Regions from separate parts of the Streptomyces sp. NPDC093568 genome, predicted to be linked through region 1. Evidence: riboswitches for the same ligand, from Rfam matches in the RefSeq annotation. Region 1 holds a riboswitch; each other region holds the start of a gene.
The links. Region 1 has a riboswitch for cyclic di-AMP ahead of ACIRD7_RS31245 (M23 family metallopeptidase). Riboswitches for the same ligand answer to the same signal wherever they lie in the genome.
Positions count from the first base shown of each region.

Region 2: linked by a shared signal. The riboswitch ahead of ACIRD7_RS28420 (LysM peptidoglycan-binding domain-containing protein) and the one ahead of ACIRD7_RS31245 (M23 family metallopeptidase) in region 1 are both predicted to bind cyclic di-AMP.
Region 3: linked by a shared signal. The riboswitch ahead of ACIRD7_RS34400 (NlpC/P60 family protein) and the one ahead of ACIRD7_RS31245 (M23 family metallopeptidase) in region 1 are both predicted to bind cyclic di-AMP.

Region 1 covers NZ_JBIWJD010000008.1:453,971-461,794, forward strand. The annotation lists gene ACIRD7_RS31215 (S8 family serine peptidase) at 1-2,100, shown strand, start outside; gene ribA (GTP cyclohydrolase II) at 2,164-2,808, opposite strand; gene ACIRD7_RS31225 (MarR family winged helix-turn-helix transcriptional regulator) at 2,931-3,446, opposite strand; gene ACIRD7_RS31230 (dihydrofolate reductase family protein) at 3,512-4,645, shown strand; tRNA gene ACIRD7_RS31235 (tRNA-Met) at 4,758-4,831, shown strand; gene ACIRD7_RS31240 (PP2C family protein-serine/threonine phosphatase) at 4,933-6,018, shown strand; cyclic di-AMP (ydaO/yuaA leader) riboswitch at 6,266-6,423, shown strand; gene ACIRD7_RS31245 (M23 family metallopeptidase) at 6,435-7,460, shown strand; gene ACIRD7_RS31250 (PrsW family intramembrane metalloprotease) at 7,569-7,824, opposite strand, start outside.
Region 2 covers NZ_JBIWJD010000007.1:391,634-396,405, reverse strand. The annotation lists gene ACIRD7_RS28425 (HAD family hydrolase) at 182-1,012, shown strand; gene ACIRD7_RS28420 (LysM peptidoglycan-binding domain-containing protein) at 1,112-1,852, opposite strand; cyclic di-AMP (ydaO/yuaA leader) riboswitch at 1,858-2,043, opposite strand; gene ACIRD7_RS28415 (hypothetical protein) at 2,675-2,851, shown strand; gene ACIRD7_RS28410 (polyprenyl synthetase family protein) at 3,232-4,242, shown strand; gene ACIRD7_RS28405 (CHRD domain-containing protein) at 4,444-4,772, shown strand, end outside.
Region 3 covers NZ_JBIWJD010000010.1:293,134-297,905, forward strand. The annotation lists gene ACIRD7_RS34395 (NAD-dependent epimerase/dehydratase family protein) at 570-1,628, shown strand; cyclic di-AMP (ydaO/yuaA leader) riboswitch at 1,770-1,946, shown strand; gene ACIRD7_RS34400 (NlpC/P60 family protein) at 1,955-3,583, shown strand; gene ACIRD7_RS34405 (sugar ABC transporter substrate-binding protein) at 3,892-4,772, shown strand, end outside.

The sequences.
Region 1 (7,824 bases):
GGCACCCACGTGGCCGGCATCACCGCCGCCAACGGCATGTTCGGCGGCGCGATGGACGGCGCCGCCCCCGGCGCGAAGATCGTCTCCTCGCGGGCCTGCGTCTTCGGCCCCGGATGCAGCAACGTCGCGCTCACCGAGGGCATGATCGACCTCGTCGTCAACCGCGGCGTCGACGTCGTCAACATGTCCATCGGCGGCCTGCCCCCGCTGAACGACGGCAACAACGCCCGCGCCGAGCTGTACACGCGCCTCATCGACACCTACGGCGTCCAGCTGGTCATCTCCGGCGGCAACTCCGGCCCCGGCGCCAACACCATCGGCGACCCCGGCCTCGCCGACAAGGTCATCTCGGTCGGCGCGGGCGTCTCCAAGGAGACCTTCGCCGCCAACTACGGCACCGGGGTGCGCAACAAGTACCAGCTGTTCAACTTCTCCTCGCGCGGCCCGCGTGAGGACGGCGGTTTCACCCCGACCGTCGTCGCCCCCGGCTCCGCGGTCAGCACGATCCCGGCCTGGATGCCCGGCGCGCCCATCGCCGAGGCGGGCTGGAAGCTGCCGGCCGGCTACGCCATGTACAACGGCACGTCGATGGCCTCCCCGCAGACGGCGGGCGCGTCCGCGCTGCTGCTGTCGGCCGCCAAGCGGAAGGGCATCGATCTGACGCCCGAGAAGCTGCGCACCGCGCTCACCTCGACCGCCCACCACATCGAGGGACTCCAGGCCTACGAGGAGGGCGCCGGCCGCATCGACGTCGTCGACGCCTGGAAGGCCGTGAAGGCGGGCGCCACCGCCCACGACTACGCGGTCAAGGCCCCGGTCGACACCGCGCTCGACCAGGCGCTGAAGACGCCGGGCTTCGGCACGGGTCTGTACGACCGCGAGGGCGGTCTGAAGGCGGGGCAGAAGAAGACGTACGACATCACCCTCACCCGTACGTCCGGCCCGGCCGGCTCGCTCCCGCACACCCTGCGCCTGGCGAACAACAAGGCCCGCACCTTCTCGATCGCCGGCCCGAAGGTGGTCAGCCTGCCGCTGAACAAGCCGGTGACGGTCAAGGTGCAGGCCGCGCCGAAGCACGCCGGCATCAAGAGCGCGATCCTCGAGGCCGACGACCCGCGGACGGTCGGCGTCGACGAGCAGATCCTCGCCACCGTGGTGGTCTCCACGCCGGTCCGGCACACCTTCACCGCCTCGGGTTCGGTGCAGCGCAACAACGTGAAGTCGTACTTCCTCACCGTCCCCGAGGGCGCCAAGTCGCTCCAGGTGACGCTCGGCGGACTGAAAGAGGGCAGCAGGACGCTGTTCAGCGCCATCAACCCGTACGGCGTCACGGCCGCCGACGACGACCCGGGCACGACGGACATCGCCGCCTACGAGGACCCGCAGCCCGGCGTCTGGGAGATCGAGGTCGACGCACGCCGTACGTCGGCGCTGCTCGACAACCCGTTCAAGCTGGCCGCCACCGTGTACGGCGCGTCCTTCGACCCGGCGACCGTGACCGTGCCGGAGGCCAAGGTCGGCACGCCGGTCGACGCGTCCTGGACGGTGACCAACAAGCTGGAGGCGGTCGAGGGCAGGCTCAAGGGCGGCGCGCTCGGCTCGTCGAAGACGGCGCGGCCGACCATCGCGGGCGGCCAGACGCACACCAGCACCATCGAGGTGCCCGAGGGCACGACCTCGCTGGACGTCTCCATCGGCAAGGTCTCCGACCTGGGCGCCGACCTGGACCTGTCGGTGTACGACGCGGCCGGCAAGCTCGTCGGCCAGTCCGCGGACGGCGACGCCGAGGAGTCCGTCTCCATCGCCGCCCCGGCGGCCGGCACCTACACCGTGGAGGTCGCCGGCTTCGAGGTGCCGTCCGGCTCGACCGCGTACGACTACCGGGACGCCTTCTTCTCCACCGCGCTCGGCTCGGTCGAGGTCGACGAGGCGACGCCGGTGAAGCTCGGCACGGGCGGGACGGCGAAGGCGGCGGCCGACGTCACCGTCGCGCGGGCGGTGCCCGAGGGCCGGCAGCTCTTCGGTGAGGTACGGCTGGTGAACACGCGCGGGACGACCGCGGGTGTGGGCGGGGTGACGATCGAGAAGGTCACGCCGTAGCCGTCGTACCCACGACCGAGGGGCGGGCGTCCGGTGCCGGGCGCCCGCCCCTTCGCGTTGCCGTCAGCCCGCGTTGAGCTCCGCGAGGTCGCCGAGCGGCAGCGTGTGCTGGGTCTGGAGGACCTTCGCGCGCAGGTAGCGGAGGTTGTCCGGGGTGGCGAAGACGCCGGTGGGGACGCGGTCCTTGACCTCGACGCCGAGGGCGCGCAGCTGGTCCGCCTTGTCGGGGTTGTTGGAGAGCAGGTCCAGATCGCCGATGCCGAGGGCGGTGAGCATCTGGGCGGCGGCCGTGTAGTCGCGGGCGTCCTCGGGCAGGCCCAGGGCGGCGTTCGCGGCGTACGTGTCGAGGCCCTGGTCCTGGAGGGCGTACGCGTCGAGCTTGTTGTAGAGGCCGATGCCGCGGCCCTCCTGGCGCAGGTACAGCAGGACGCCGCCGCGCTCGGCGATGCGCTCGACGGCCTCGCGCAGCTGGGGGCCGCAGTCGCAGCGGGCGGAGCCGAAGACGTCGCCGGTCAGGCACTCGGAGTGCAGCCGGACCAGCGGGGTGGTGCCGGGGGCCGGGTCGCCGAGGACGACGGCCACGTGCTCCAGGCCGTCGGCCAGGCCGTGGAAGGTGACCAGCTCGGCGTCGATGCGGTAGCCGTCCTGGAAGCGCAGCGGGACCCGGACGCGGGCGCGCTGGGTGGCGGCGGCGGTGAAGTCGGGCATGCGGGTTCTCCGGGTTCCGTACGTGCGGGCTGCTTCAGATTTGAATCAGCTGCTCGGTCAGGACCCTACCCCTGCTTTAAATTTGAATCAACAAATTTGAATCAACGGGACTGTCGCGCGGATCACGAACAGGACTTGCCGGAGCGCCGCCGCCAGGGCACGTCGTCCGGGGAGGCGTGCGCGCCCTCCCCCTGGAACCCCTCGCCGACCGCCGTGAAGATCTCCTCCAGCTGCCCGACCTGCTCGGGCGTCAGCCGGTCGAAGAGCAGCGATCGCACGGTCTCCACATGACCGGGCGCCGCGCGCTCCAGCACCCGCATGCCCTCGTCGGTGAGGGCCGCGATGCTGCCCCGCTTGTCCCAGCGGCAGTCCTCGCGCCGCACCAGGCCGTCCCGCTCCAGCCGGGTGACGGCGTACGTCAGCCGACTGCGGGTGATTTTCAGCCCTTCGGCGAGGTCGGTCATGCGCAGTCTGCGCTCCGGGGTTTCGGAGAGGGTGGCGAGGATGGAGTAATACAGATGGGGCATGCCGGCCTCCTGCTGGAGCTGCCGGTCCAGCGCGTCCTCCACGAGAGCGGCGGCCGCGACGTACGCGCGCCAGGCGCGCTGCTCCTTCGGGGTGAGCCAGCGAGTCGTCATGTGACCAGTGTAGGTTTGTTTCAAAGTTGAACCAAGATCAGATCGCCGAGCCGGAGAGCGCGCCCATGCCGTCGTACCCCTACGTCCTGCTGTCGGCCGCCGTCTCCCTGGACGGCTACCTCGACGACACGACCCTTGAGCGGCTGCTGCTGTCCAGCGTCGCCGACTTCGACCGGGTCGACGAGGTCCGGGCGTCCGTGGACGCGATCCTGATCGGCGCCGGCACGATCCGGGCGGACAACCCCCGGCTCCTGGTGAACTCGGCCGAGCGGCGGGCCGCGCGGGTGGCGCGGGGCAAGTCGGAGTACCCCTTGAAGGTCACGGTCAGCGCGTCGGGCGAGCTGGACCCGGCGGCGAACTTCTGGCACACCGGCGGCGACAAGATCGTCTATACGACGGAGAAGGGCGCGGAGCGGCTGCGGCGGGAGCCGGTCGCCGCGGACGTCGTCGCGCTGGGCGAGGAACTGGACTGGCGGGGGCTGCTGGCACACCTGCGGGAGGTGCGCGGTGTCGAGCGGCTGATGGTCGAGGGCGGCGGCACGGTCCACACCCAGTTGCTCCAGCAGGGGCTGGCGGACGAGCTGCAGCTGGTGCTCGCGCCGCTGTTCGTCGGGGACTCGGGGGCGCCGCGGCTGTTCGGGCCGGGCGCCTACCAGGGCGGGCGGCTGCGGCTGCTGGAGACACGGCGGATCGAGGACGTCGTGCTGATGCGCTACGAGCCGACGGCACCCGGGGCCGGCGCCCTCCCCGCCGCCGCGGACCGGCACTGGCTGGCGCTGGCCTGCGAGCTGGCGGCGCAGTGCCCGCCGTCCGCGACGGCGTTCAGCGTCGGGGCCGTGGTCGTGGCCGCCGACGGGACCGAGCTGGCGCGCGGGTACTCCCGGGAGGGCGACGATCCGGTGGTGCACGCGGAGGAGGCGGCGCTGGCGAAGATCGCGCCGGGGGACCCGAGGCTGGCGTCCGCCACCGTGTACTCCAGCCTGGAGCCCTGCACCCGGCGCTCGTCGCGTCCCGTGCCCTGCGCACGGCTGATCCTGGAGGCCGGGGTGCGCCGCGTGGTGACGGCCTGGCGGGAGCCGGACACGTTCGTGACGGGGGCCGACGGCAGCGGGATGCTGGCGGCGCACGGGGTGGAGGTCCTGGTCCTGCCGGAGTACGAACAGCGGGCCAAGGCGCCCAACGCCCACCTGTCGTCCTGACCCGCCGGGTGTGACGCGGCCCGCACAACCGACCGAAAAACCCTGGTCAGAGCCGCCCGCCGGAAACGCGTGTGCTTCGGGTCCTGCGGATGGCGTACTATGGATTCACCGACGCGGGGTGGAGCAGCTCGGTAGCTCGCTGGGCTCATAACCCAGAGGTCGCAGGTTCAAATCCTGTCCCCGCTACTGAAGGCTCAGGGCCGGAACTTCTCAGTTCCGGCCCTGAGTGTTTCCCCGGTCGGCCCCCAGCACTCGCTGCCCGCCCCCTGATCGGCAACCCTGATCAGGTGGAGCAGCGGCGGATCTCATACGCGCGCCGGTTCGTCCGGTTGCTCCCCGCCCTGCTGATCGCGGCAGGTGCCGCGTTCGACCACGTCACCCCCACCGGCTTCACCGGCGCGCCCTTCTTCACGGCGGCTCCGCTGGTAGCCGCTCCCCTCTACTCGCTGCGCGGCACGGTGCTCACCGGTGCCGTCGCCCTCGCCGTACTGCTCGTGCTGCGGGTCCTGAGCGGCGGCCTGACCCGGGCGGAGATCCTCACCGAGCTGGCCACGGTCCTGGTGGTCTCCGTCCTCGCCGTCCTCATCAACGTCCTCGTCCGCCGCAGCGACCAGCGCCTCGCCTCCGCTCGCGAGATCGCCGAGGCCGCCCAGCGCGCCGTGCTGCCGGAACCCGGCGAACGCATCGGCGGGTTCCGGATCGCGGCGCGCTACGAGGCCGCGCAGACCGGCGCCTCCATCGGCGGCGACCTGTACGCCGTGCAGGACAGCCCGCACGGCGTCCGGCTGATCGTGGGCGACGTGCGAGGCAAGGGGATGGGGGCGGTCGGGGCCGTCGCCGTGGTCCTCGGGGCCTTCCGGGAGGCCGCCGAGCAGGAGACCACCCTGGAGGCGGTCGCGCAGCGACTGGAGAGGGCACTGGAGCGGGAGCGCAGGCGGCGCGACGGGGCCTCGGTCCGCGAGGGGTTCACCACCGTCGTACTCGCCGAACTGCCGCACAGCGACGGCGTCGTGCGGCTGGTGAACCGTGGGCATCCCTCCCCGCTGCTGCTGTACGCCGACGGCTCCGTGCGCTCCCTGCCCGCCACCGAACCGGCGCTGCCGCTCGGCATGCGCGAGCTCGGCGCCTGGCCCGACCGGGCCGACGAGGCCGACTTCCCGAGCGGGGCCACACTGCTGCTGTACACGGACGGACTGTCCGAGGCGCGGGACGACAGCGGGCGGTTCTACGACCCCGAAGCGGGGCTCGCCGGGCGGGCCAACGCCCTGCGCGAGCCGGCCGCGTTGCTCGGCGTGCTCGCGGCGGAGGTGCGCCGGCACTCCGGCGGCGGGATGGCGGACGACATGGCGCTCATGGCCGTTCGGCGGCCGTGACCCCCGTTTCTTGATCCTTCTCACCAAGGGTGATCGGATGAGCGCCCTCCGCATAACAACTGACATACCGTCAATACCTGTGGGACTCCTGAGCCTTGGCCAACTCGCCCGATTTAGGCAGCTGATGACCCGTAAGTCCAGGCGAAAATCGTTAATGATCAAGCGGAACAGCTTGGAATCCACACCCCGGGTCTATTAACGTTCGATAACGCAGCGCGGTCGTCCCAGCCGTCACAAGAGGCGGCTCCGTGCTCATGCGCCGAGTCCCGCAAGGGAGCCGGGGAACCACCACCCTGGGGTGAATCGCACGGATTCCGCCGTGGAAGCACGGTTGGTATACGCGCGTAGGAGACCTTCCTGCTCCGAACCCGTCAGCTAACCCGGTAGGCGAGAAGGAAGGAAAGGAGTACGCCCACGTGGCGTCAAACCGGCCTGCTCCGCAAGCCCCGTTCGTGCCGAGTCGGCGCAGTACGGAAACCTTCGGCTACGACAGCTACCGCACCGACGAGGGCCCGTTCGAGGAGTGGAATCCCACCGCGGAGTCCATCCGTCCCGTTCGTGGCAGGCACCGTGTCTCCAAGCAGCGCGGCGGGGGACTCGCCCGCAGCTCCACGGTTCTCGGCGTAGGCGTCATAGCCGCCGTCGGCGCGGGCGGTATGGCCAGCGCGAACAGCGGCAAGCCGCCGGTCGCCATCACCATGCCCGACCTGCCGCTGATCTCCGACGACTCCGCCGAGCCCGCCGAGGACACGGCCACCGCGCTCAGCACGATGGGCGAGACCACCGAGCAGACCGCGCAGGGCGCCTCGGACGCCGGTGAGGCGCTGCGCAGCCGGATCATCGCGCAGGCCGAGCTCCAGCAGGACCAGATCGACACCAAGGCCGCCGAGGCCGCCGTCGCCGCCGCCGAGAAGGAGGCCGCCGCCGCGGTCGCCAAGGCGGAGCAGGAGGCCAAGGAGAAGGCCGCCGCCGCGAAGGCCGCCGCCGAGGAGGAGGCCCGCAAGAAGGCCGAGGCCGAGCGCCTCGCCGAGCTGGCCAAGCAGTTCACGCTGCCGACCTCCTCGTACACCATCACCTCGACCTTCGGTCAGGCCGGCGCCTACTGGTCCTCCGGCTACCACACCGGCCTCGACTTCGCCGCTCCCACCGGGACGCTGATCAAGGCGATCCACTCCGGCACCATCACCTTCGCCGGCTGGGACGGGTCGTACGGCTACAAGACGGTCCTCACCCTCGACGACGGCACCGAGCTCTGGTTCGCTCACCAGTCCTCGATCAGCGTCAGCGTGGGCCAGAAGGTCAACACGGGCGACGTCATCGGCCGCGTCGGCGCCACCGGCAACGTCACCGGCGCCCACCTGCACCTCGAGGTGCACCCCGACGGCGCCGCGAGCGGCATCGACCCGATGGCGTGGCTGCAGAGCAAGGGCCTCACCGTCTGAGGAACCCCACGGGCTCACGGCCCCAGGGCTCCTGAGCATCACCCGACTCCGATCCACCGGCGGTCCCGGCGGCGTCCCCCCGACGCCAGGACTGCCGGTTTTCGGCGTTCAGGGCGAGCGGTAGGGGTTGTACGCCGGGTAGGGCGCCGCCGGCCCGTAACCCTGACCGTACGGCTGCCAGTGGGCGGGCGCCCCGTACCCGTACGCCGGCCAGGCCTGAGCCGACAGCGCGTGCTGCAGCGCCGGCCGGGCGAACTCCCGCCGGGCCCACAGCGCGTGCAGCAACTCCTGCTCCCGTACGACGTAGTCCGCGCCGGCCCGCCCGCGGCGCCCCCGGTGCCGCAGGAACGCCAGCGACGTGGCG
Region 2 (4,772 bases), on a different contig from region 1:
GGAGGTTCAGGCGCGGCTCAGGCGCGCTCCGGCACCACGTGGGAGTGAAATCGCGACGGGGAAAGGACAGTTGTGGGCGCGGAAGCAGAAGCGGAACCGGAACAGGTGTCAACGCATGTGAACACAGCAGCCGTCCGGTTCAGGTCGAGTCGATGGGGCCTCCTGTCCGTATTCTCTGATCATGGCCCCACCCATCGCATATTCACTCATCGCCACTGACCTGGACGGGACGCTGCTCCGCGGTGACGACACGCTTTCCGACCGGACCGTCGACGCGCTCGCGCGGGTGGCGGCGGCCGGTGCCCAGCACCTCGTCGTGACGGGACGGCCGGCGCCCAGAGTGCGTCCGCTGCTCGACGACTTGGGCAGTACGGGGCTCGCGGTGTGCGGACAGGGCGCGCAGTTGTACGACGCGGGCGCGGACCGTCTGCTGTGGTCCGTCACGCTCGACCGGGAGCTCGCGGAGACAGCGCTCGGCAAGATCGAGGCCGAGGTGGGGCAGGTGTACGCCGCCGTCGACCAGGACGGCGTCGACGGGCTCACGCTCATCGAGCCCGGGTATCTGATGCCGCACCCGACCCTGCCCGCCGTACGCGTCAGGCGCCGCGGAGACCTGTGGTGCGAGCCGATCAGCAAGGTGCTGCTACGCCATCCCAGCCTGTCGGACGACGAGTTGGCGGCGACGGCGCGTGCGGTGGTCGGTTCGCTCGCGACGGTCACCATGTCGGGGCCCGGCACCGTCGAACTCCAGCCATGCGGCATCACCAAGGCGACCGGTCTCGCGCTCGCCGCCGAGCATCTCGGGCTCGGTCCGCGCGAGACGATCGCCTTCGGTGACATGCCCAACGACATCCCGATGTTCGACTGGGCCGCGCGGGGCGTCGCGATGGCCAACGCGCATCCCGAACTCAAGGCGGTCGCCGACGAGATCACCCTGTCGAACGAGGACGACGGCATCGCGGTCGTCCTGGAGAGGCTGTTCGCGGGGAGCTTGGCGCATATCGTCCAGTAGAGGGTGATCTCCAGTAGAGGGTGATCGTCCAGTAGAGGACGATATGCGCCGATGAGTCGCTTACTTCCCCGGGGGCCCGGGAGTCCCGGGGGCGATTCCCTAGTAGGGCCCGTTCACGTTGTCGATCGAGCCGTAGCGCGCGGCCGCGTAGTTGCACGCGGCCACGATGTTCGCGACCGGGTCGTAGGGGTCGTACACCGTGCCCGGCACGTGGTACGCCGCGAACGTGGGGTCGATGACCTGGAGGAGGCCCTTGGACGGGGTGCCCGCCACGGCGTTGGAGTCCCAGTTGTTGATGGCCAGCGGGTTGCCGGACGACTCGCGCATGATGTTGCGGTGAATGCCGTCGTATGAGCCAGGGATTCCGTTTTGCGCCATGATGTCCAGCGCGTTGCGGATCCAGCCGTCCAGGTTGTTCGGGTACGACTTCACCGAGGTCTGGGTGGCCTGGGCGACGGAGGACTTCTTGGCGGGTGCGGACGCCTTGTCGGCCGTCTTGCCCGGCGCTGACGCCTTCTTGGTCGCCCGGACCTTCAGGTCGACGCCCGGGTGGATCAGGCGGGGGTTGTCGCCGATGACCTCGCGGTTGTCCTTGAAGAGCTGCTTCCAGCCGCCCTGGGCGTCGTAGCGGTCCGCGATGCCGTAGAGCGTGTCGCCCTTCTTGGTGGTGTACGTGATCGAGCCGGCCTTGGCCGTGGTGGAGGTCTTGGCGGGCTCCGCGGCACCTGCGGTGGTCGCGCTCAGGAGCGGGAGGGCGAGGGCGACGGTGCCGGTGCCGGCGAGGACGGCACGGTGGGTGAGCGGGTTGGTGCGGGGGCGGCGGTGCTTGCCTCGGGGCATGGCGCTGTTCCTCTCCGGCGCCTGCGAGGTGAGCTGTCGGGTTCGGGCGGGAGATGCCCGGCCGCGCCGTCTCGCGACGGTGCGACTTAACCCCAAGCCGGTGCGCGGGCGCCATCAAGGCGTCCGGTCCGGCGACTTACCTGGGTCCCCCGCTCCTGCCGCGCGTGTGTGAGTTACGTCGGGGATGACTCGGGCGGCGGCAGGATTAGGCGTCCGCCCGACGAGCGGGAACGTATGCGAGAGCACATGCCCGGAACAAGTGCCGTAATCACCTGTCGTGCGGTTGACCATGGTCTGAGGCGTATGGGGCGCTTGATCCTTTGCGGTTGCCAAGCCTCAACTTGCGTTCGGGGCAAGGCGGGGAGGGGTGTGCCCGGCCCAGGGTGCGGGCGGGGGTGAGTGACCCAATTCACTGGTGATCACAGAAGTGGCAAATCGGGCAATGGCTCCAACTCGCCTTTAACCGGCTGTCCGTGGAGTCCGTTTTTCCCGCGTCCGACGGAAAAGGGCCTCTTCGCCCTCCGGGTGGAGCGCGCCGCCGGGGTCGTGAAATGCCCCTTTTTGCAACTCATTGCCGTGTGCGGCCCGGAAGGGGCCGGTGAGCTCCCGGCCTCAACACGCGGGTCTGCTCGCCCACTTCCGCGCCGGGCTGCCCGGCCGCCGGGTCGGCGACCCCCGTGAGGACGGAACCTCCCATGCGGTGCACGTCGTTGTCATGACGATCGAGCGGCGCGCGCGGGTCGTGATGTGTCGTCTCGCAGGGGGAGGACATACGGATGTGCATGAGCGGGATCCCCGGCCGGTCGGCGGACCGGACGCATCGTGCGCCGCGGCCGGCGCGCCGCGGCCTTCGCGGCCTTCGCGGGCTTCGCGGCGAGCCCGGCGGGCCCGGCGTCCACCGCGGTCGTGCCGGCCATCGGTTTCGGTGGCCCCGTGCCCGCGCTGATCGACCCGGGGCTCCCTGGGGTCGTGGTGGCGGCAGGCACCGCCATGGCGTAGTGGCCGCGAACGATCAGGGCCCCGCCCTCCGGCGCGCGGCCCCGGCCGTGGGAGGCGGGGTCTGTGGGCCTTGTCGGCATGCCCAGGCCCCTGCGGGCGGCCGCGTCCGCGAGGGCCGGGACGCGGATGGCCTGCATGTTCTCGGATCCGATGGCGGCGTCGGTTCGGGATACAGGCCGCTACTTCCCTATAAGTCGATGGATATCCGGCCTTATCACGTGATCAAAAAAATACCGGCCGTGATCCGATACCGCCCGTGGTGGACGGGTGGGCGGCATCGGTGATCGAAACCTGACCGGATACGCTGACTTGAGTGATGGCAGCGACCTATCGACAAACCGTGTAACCGCCAGTAGACACCAGCAGACAGGAGACCCCTCGTGACCGTCGTCGGGCCGTTCGGGCTGAGCGTGCGGGACCAGGCTCTGGAAGCCGATGTCCAGGCCGGATTGGCGGCTGTCGAGGAGGGATTGCTCGAAGCCACCAAGAGTGAGGTCCCCTTCATCACCGAGGCCGCCCAGCACCTGGTGCGGGCCGGTGGGAAGCGGTTCCGGCCGCTGCTCGTGATGCTCGCCGCCCAGTTCGGGGATCCGTACGCGCCGGGGGTCGTCCCGTCGGCCGTCGTGGTCGAGCTCACCCATCTGGCGACGCTCTACCACGACGACGTGATGGACGAGGCGGCGGTACGGCGCGGGGTCGACAGCGCGAACACCCGCTGGGGGAACTCGGTCGCCGTACTGACCGGCGACTTCCTCTTCGCGCGCGCCTCGCACACCCTGGCCGACCTCGGGCCCGAGGCCGTTCGGGTGCAGGCCGAGGCGTTCGAGCGGCTGGTCACCGGACAGATCCTGGAGACGGCGGGGCCGCAGGACGGCCGGGATCCGATCGAGCACTACCTGGATGTGCTCAGCGGGAAGACCGGGTCGCTCGTGGCGGTGTCGTGCCGGTTCGGGGCGATGATGTCGGGCGCCGACGAGACGGTCGTAGACGTGTTGACCCAGTACGGAGAGCGGCTCGGGGTCGCCTTCCAGCTGGCCGACGACGTCCTGGACATCGCGAGCGACTCGCGGGAGTCCGGGAAGACGCCGGGGACGGATCTGCGTGAGGGCATTCCCACGCTGCCGGTGCTGCGGTTGCGGGAGCGGGCCGAGCGGCTGGGGCTGGCCGAGGACATCGCGCTGTGCGAGCTGCTGGACTCCGATCTGAGTGACGACGCGCGGCTCGCGGAGGCGTTGGCCCAGCTTCGGGTGCATCCGGCGCTCGAGCAGGCTCGGCGGGACACGGTGCGGTACGCGGAGGATGCGCGGGCCGCGCTGGCGCCCTTGCCGGATCTTGATGCCAAGGCGGCGTTGATGGAGTTGTGCGACGCGGTGGTGCATCGCGCCGGGTAGGGGTTTCCAAGGGGCTTCGCCCCCTGGACCCCCATCGGCCTGAACGGCCTCGTCCTCAAACGCCGGCTGGGCTGAAAAGAACCGTGTGACGCAGGTCACAATGCTGGACTGAGTCCAAAGTAAGATCGCCTCCGTATGAATGCCCAGAAGCTGACGCAGGGGGCGTCAGCTGCATTACGGGGAGAAAACAGAATCATGGGCATGAAGACGACGTTCTCGAAGCGCCGTAAGAGCCTGATCGTCACCGCTGTCGCGGTGGCCGCCGCCGGTGGTGTCGCCACCGCGGTGATTCCCGCCTTCGCCGCCGGAAGCGCCCGCGCCGACCACGCGGGCCACGCCGGAAGCGACCGTGCAGACCACGCGGGCCACGCCGGAGGCGACACGCAGGGGATCGTGAGCCGGAGCGGGGACCTCGGTGCCGGGACCCACGGTGGCGGGGGTACGGTCCTCGCGGCCAGTCTCCGCGGGGCGAACGAAGTCCCCGTGGCGGGTGGGCCCGCCGTCGGGGACAGGGACGGTGCCGCGCTGCA
Region 3 (4,772 bases), on a different contig from region 1:
GTGCGCGAGCAGCCCCCGCGGGTCGATGGCGGCGGCCGGCGCACCGCATCAGTTTCCCCCGTCGGTACCCCGGACTTGTCGGCCGTCCGGGCCAAGCAATGCGCTTGTGACTCCTGATGCTCGAGTGCTCAATCCACCTTGGTGTGTTCGAAGTTGACCGAGCAAGGTGGCTTCAGGCCACCCAGGGCGGGGGTTTGGTGAAGGCGCCCTCCCGGTATCCGCACGACCTGCCTGCGCGCCCCGGCCAGGTGGTTCACAGATTCTGCACAGCGGGTGCGGTCGCGGGACACCGGGCGAGCCTCGAGCCGTAGGAGAACCCACCCACACCCCCCGTTCGACTGGTCGTACGTACGTACGACCTCCCCGAGTCGTACACAACCTTCAGTGGCTGGTTTTCCAGGGGTGACGCGAATCCGCCCCATGGAGAGCCCGTCACCGGGGAAGGCGTGGATGGAGGTGCGACCGGCGAAGGCGTGGATGGAGGTGCAACCGGCGAAGGCGTGCATGGAGGTGCACCGGAAACGCCGCTACCGTGATCGACCGGCTTCCGCGCGAGCGAAGGAGTGAGGGTGGGCGCACACCGGTCGACGGCCGTGCTGGTGACCGGCGGCAGTGGGTTCGTCGGGAGTCATCTGGTGAAACGGCTGCTGGAGCGCGGCCACCGGGTCCACGCCACCGTCCGGAGCACGGCCGCGACGGCCAAGCTGCGGCCGCTGCGGGAGATGCAGGAGGCCCACCCCGACCAACTGTCACTGTTCGAGGCGGACTTGCTGACCGAGGGCTCCTTCGACGAGGCGATGTCCGGGTGCCGGACGGTGTTCCATGTGGCGTCGCCGTTCCGGATGCCGGAGAAGATCAAGGACGGCCGCCGGGAGATGGTCGACCCGGCCCTGCTGGGCACGCGCAACGTGCTGGCGGCCATCGAGCGGACACCCACCGTGGAAAGGCTCGTCCTCACCTCCACCGTGGGTGCGATCTTCGGCGACTACGCGGACGTCCTGGCGATGGACGACGGGGTGCTGTCGGAGCGGTACTTCAACACCACCAGCACGGTGGAGAACAACCCGTACCACTACGCGAAGACGGTCGCCGAACGCGCCGCCTGGGACGCGGCGGCCGCGCAGGGCCGCTGGCGCATGGTGGCGGTCAACCCCGGCCTGGTCCTGGGGCCGTCCCTCACACCCGCGTCGGAGTCGGGGAGCCTGTTCCTGCTTCAGGAGCTGTTCCAGGGCTACTTCTTCTACGGCGCTCCGGACTTCAGCTTCACCACGGCGGACGTGCGCGATGTGGCCGACGCACATATCGCCGCGGCCGAGAACCCGGACGCCAAGGGCCGTTACATCGTGGCCCGCGAAACCATGACGTCGTTCCACGAGATGTCGCGCATCCTGCGGACCCGGCGCCCCCGCGACCTCCGCCTCCCGCGCACCGCCCTTCCGCACTGGCCGGTGCGCGTCCTGGGCCCCGCCTTCGGACTGAGCCAGGACTACATCCGCAGACACCTCGGCATCCGGTTCCGGGTGGACAACAGCCGCAGCGTGAGCGAACTGGGCATCACCTACCGCCCGATCGAGGAGACCCTCCTCGACCACTACGAAGCGTGGCGACACCGGCGCGCCGCGGAGTGAACACGCCTTCCCGCGCCCGCTAGCGTCGAAGGTCACAGAAACGTATCGGACATTTAACGCCTCAACCTTCACGGGAGGCGCACAAGTTGGTTAGGTTACGGCTCAGGCCGCACGACGACCTCCGGCGAACCCCGCCGGGACGTGCGGCCTCCGCCTAATCCGGCGCGCCCCCGCAAGGGCGACCGGAGCCGGGGACCCAACCGAACTTGGGGTGAATCGGCCCAACTGCCCTTCGGGGCAGGGGCCGTAGGGCACACCTTCCGGAACCTACCGCCCGAACCCGTCAGCTAACCCGGTAGGCGGAGTACGGAAGGAGTACGTCGCCCATGGCGCCGGAAGGCACCGCGCGGCCGGGGGCTCTCAGCCTGCCCGGCATGCGCAACTCCGCACTCGCGTCGGCGGCCCTCACCTCGGTGGCGCTGCTCGGCCAGACGGCGGGCGCCACCCCCTCGTTCGCGGACGAGACGCCCACCCGCGAAGAGGTCAGCCGACACGTCACCTCGCTCTACGACCGCGCCGAGACCGACTCGGGGACTTTCAACGCCACCCGCGCGTCGTCGACGGGACCGCGCAAGCGCGCCGCCCGCCCGGCGGACGCCCGGTCCGCGCCCGCCGCCGCGTCCCGTGCCGCGGAGAGCCGGCGTGACGATCCCTCGCTGGACAGCGTGACCCGGCAGTGGTTCGACGCCGCACGCGCAAAGCTGGGTCCGACCGTGCCGGCGGTGCTGCCGAGCGACAGGACACCCGACCGGCCCGCGCCCCGGCGTCCCGCGCGTGCGGCGACCGGCCTCGAGCGGGCACTGGACTCGTCGGGGCGCCCGGCGCTGGAGCTGCCGGCGGCCCCTGCCGCCGCGCTACCGGCCGCTGGTGCCGCCGAGTTGACGGCCGAGCCGGCGATTGGCGCGGGCCCCATGGCGGAACTGACCGCCGGCCCGATGGCCGCCCTGCCGGCTGCCCCGGAGGTGTTGGGGGCGTCGGGGGCATCGGGGGTATTGGGTGCGTCGGGGGCATTGGGGGCGGACGCTCAGGCCACCCAGGTCCTCCCGCCCGTCCTCGCCCTCCCGGCCGGGACGGCTCCGGAGACGAACCTGGCCCCCGCACCGGCCGCCGAGCCCCAACAGCGCTCCGCGCTGCGGTCCTCCAAGGAGCAGAACCAGCGCAAGCTCGACCAGGCCCGCACTCTGCTCTCCACGTACGTCGCACGGCAGAGCGACCCGCTCACGGCACCGGCCGCCGCTTTGCCCGCCGCCGACATCTGGAGCACCACGCCGGACCCGGTCCAGCCCTCGGCGGACGCGCAATGGCAGGCGCTGCAGGCACAGTCGGCGGCCGACCTCACCACGGTCCCGCCCGGGGCGACGGCTGGGCCGACGACGACACAGGCACTGACCACGCCACCACAGACCACAGCGGCTGAGACCGCCACGGCTTGGACCACGACGACCCCGGCTCAGACCGCACCGGCCTGGACCACGACCACCCAGGCCCAGACCGCACCGGCCTGGACCACGACGACCTCAGCCCTTACAGCCCCCGCCCCCGACCCCGCTCCCGAACGGACCCTCGGAACGAGCCCGGCAATCACCTCCACGGGATCCCAGGACACCCGAGCCATCCGCGCCCTGGAGTTCGCCCGCGCCCAGTTGGGCAAGCCGTGCGTCCTGGGCACGACAGGACCGGGCTCCTTCGACGGCCCCGGCCTCACCCAGGCCGCCTACAAGGCCGCCGGCATCTCACTCCCGCGCACCGCGCAGGAGCAGGCGCTCGCCGGGCAGGGAGTCGCCCTGACCCACCTGGAGCCGGGTGACCTCGTCCTGTACCACGCCGGACACGTCGGCATCTACTCCGGCAACGGCATGATGATCCACGCCCCGGGTCCGGGAGCGATCATCCGCGAGGAGTCGATCCACTACGCGGGAGAATCGGCGATCCACAGCGCGATACGGCCCGCCTGACGCACAACCACCCCACCCCACCCCACCCCACCCCACCTCCGACCCGCTAACGGGCCGTCACCACCCCGTCTCCCCGAGGCGGGGTGGTCTTGCGTTGCGCCGTCGCTCCACGCGACCCACGCCGCCACCCACCTCGGCTTTGTCGATACGTCCTGACAAACCCATTGACATCACCTGTGGACGGCCGCATAGTACCTGCCACTAGAGCGCGCTAGTGCAGCGCTCCAGTCGGTATCCAACGGGCGGTGCCCGTGAACCTCCCCCCACCTGAGAACCCGCCCCGACCAGCACAGCGAGGTGCATGGGACATGCGCAGACACCACCGGCCCGCCAACCTGACGGCTGCCGCTCTGGCCACCGCCCTGTTCGCCGCGGGCTGCTCCAGCGGCTCCGGCGGGAAGCAGTCCGAGGAGGGCTCCGCGGACGCCTCGGCCGGCAAGGCCACCACACCCCGGATGACCGTGGCCATGATCACGCATGCGGCACCCGGCGACACCTTCTGGGACCTGATCCGCAAGGGCGCCGAGGCCGCCGCGGCCAAGGACAACGTCAAGCTCGTCTACTCCAGCGACCCGAGCGCCGGCAACCAGGCCAACCTCGTGCAGAACGCCATCGACCAGAAGGTCGACGGGATCGCCCTGACGGCCGCCAAGCCGAGCGCGATGAAGGCCGTGGTGGCCAAGGCGACTTCGGCCGGCATCCCGGTCGTCGGCTTCAACTCCGGCCTGGACAACTGGAAGGAACTCGGCATGCTCGAGTACTTCGGGCAGGACGAGAACATCGCCGGCGAGGCCTTCGGCGAACGGCTCGGCGAGGTCGGCGCCAAGCACGCCCTCTGTGTCATCCAGGAGCAGGGCCATGTCGCGCTGGAGGCCCGTTGTGCCGGCCTGAAGAAGGGGTTCAAGGGCACGACGGACATCCTCTACGTCAACGGCACCGACATGCCGTCGGTGAAGTCGACGATCACCGCCAAGCTCCAGCAGGACGCCTCCATCGACCAGGTGGTCACGCTCGGCGCGCCGTTCGCGCTGACCGCCGTGCAGTCGGTGGCCGAGGCGGGCGGCAAGGCCAAGGTCGCGACGTTCGACCTCAACAAGGAGTTGGTGAAGGCCGTCCAGGACGGCAAGGTCGAATTCGCGGTGGACCAGCAGCCCTACCTCCAGGGCTATCTCGCCGTCGACTCGCTGTG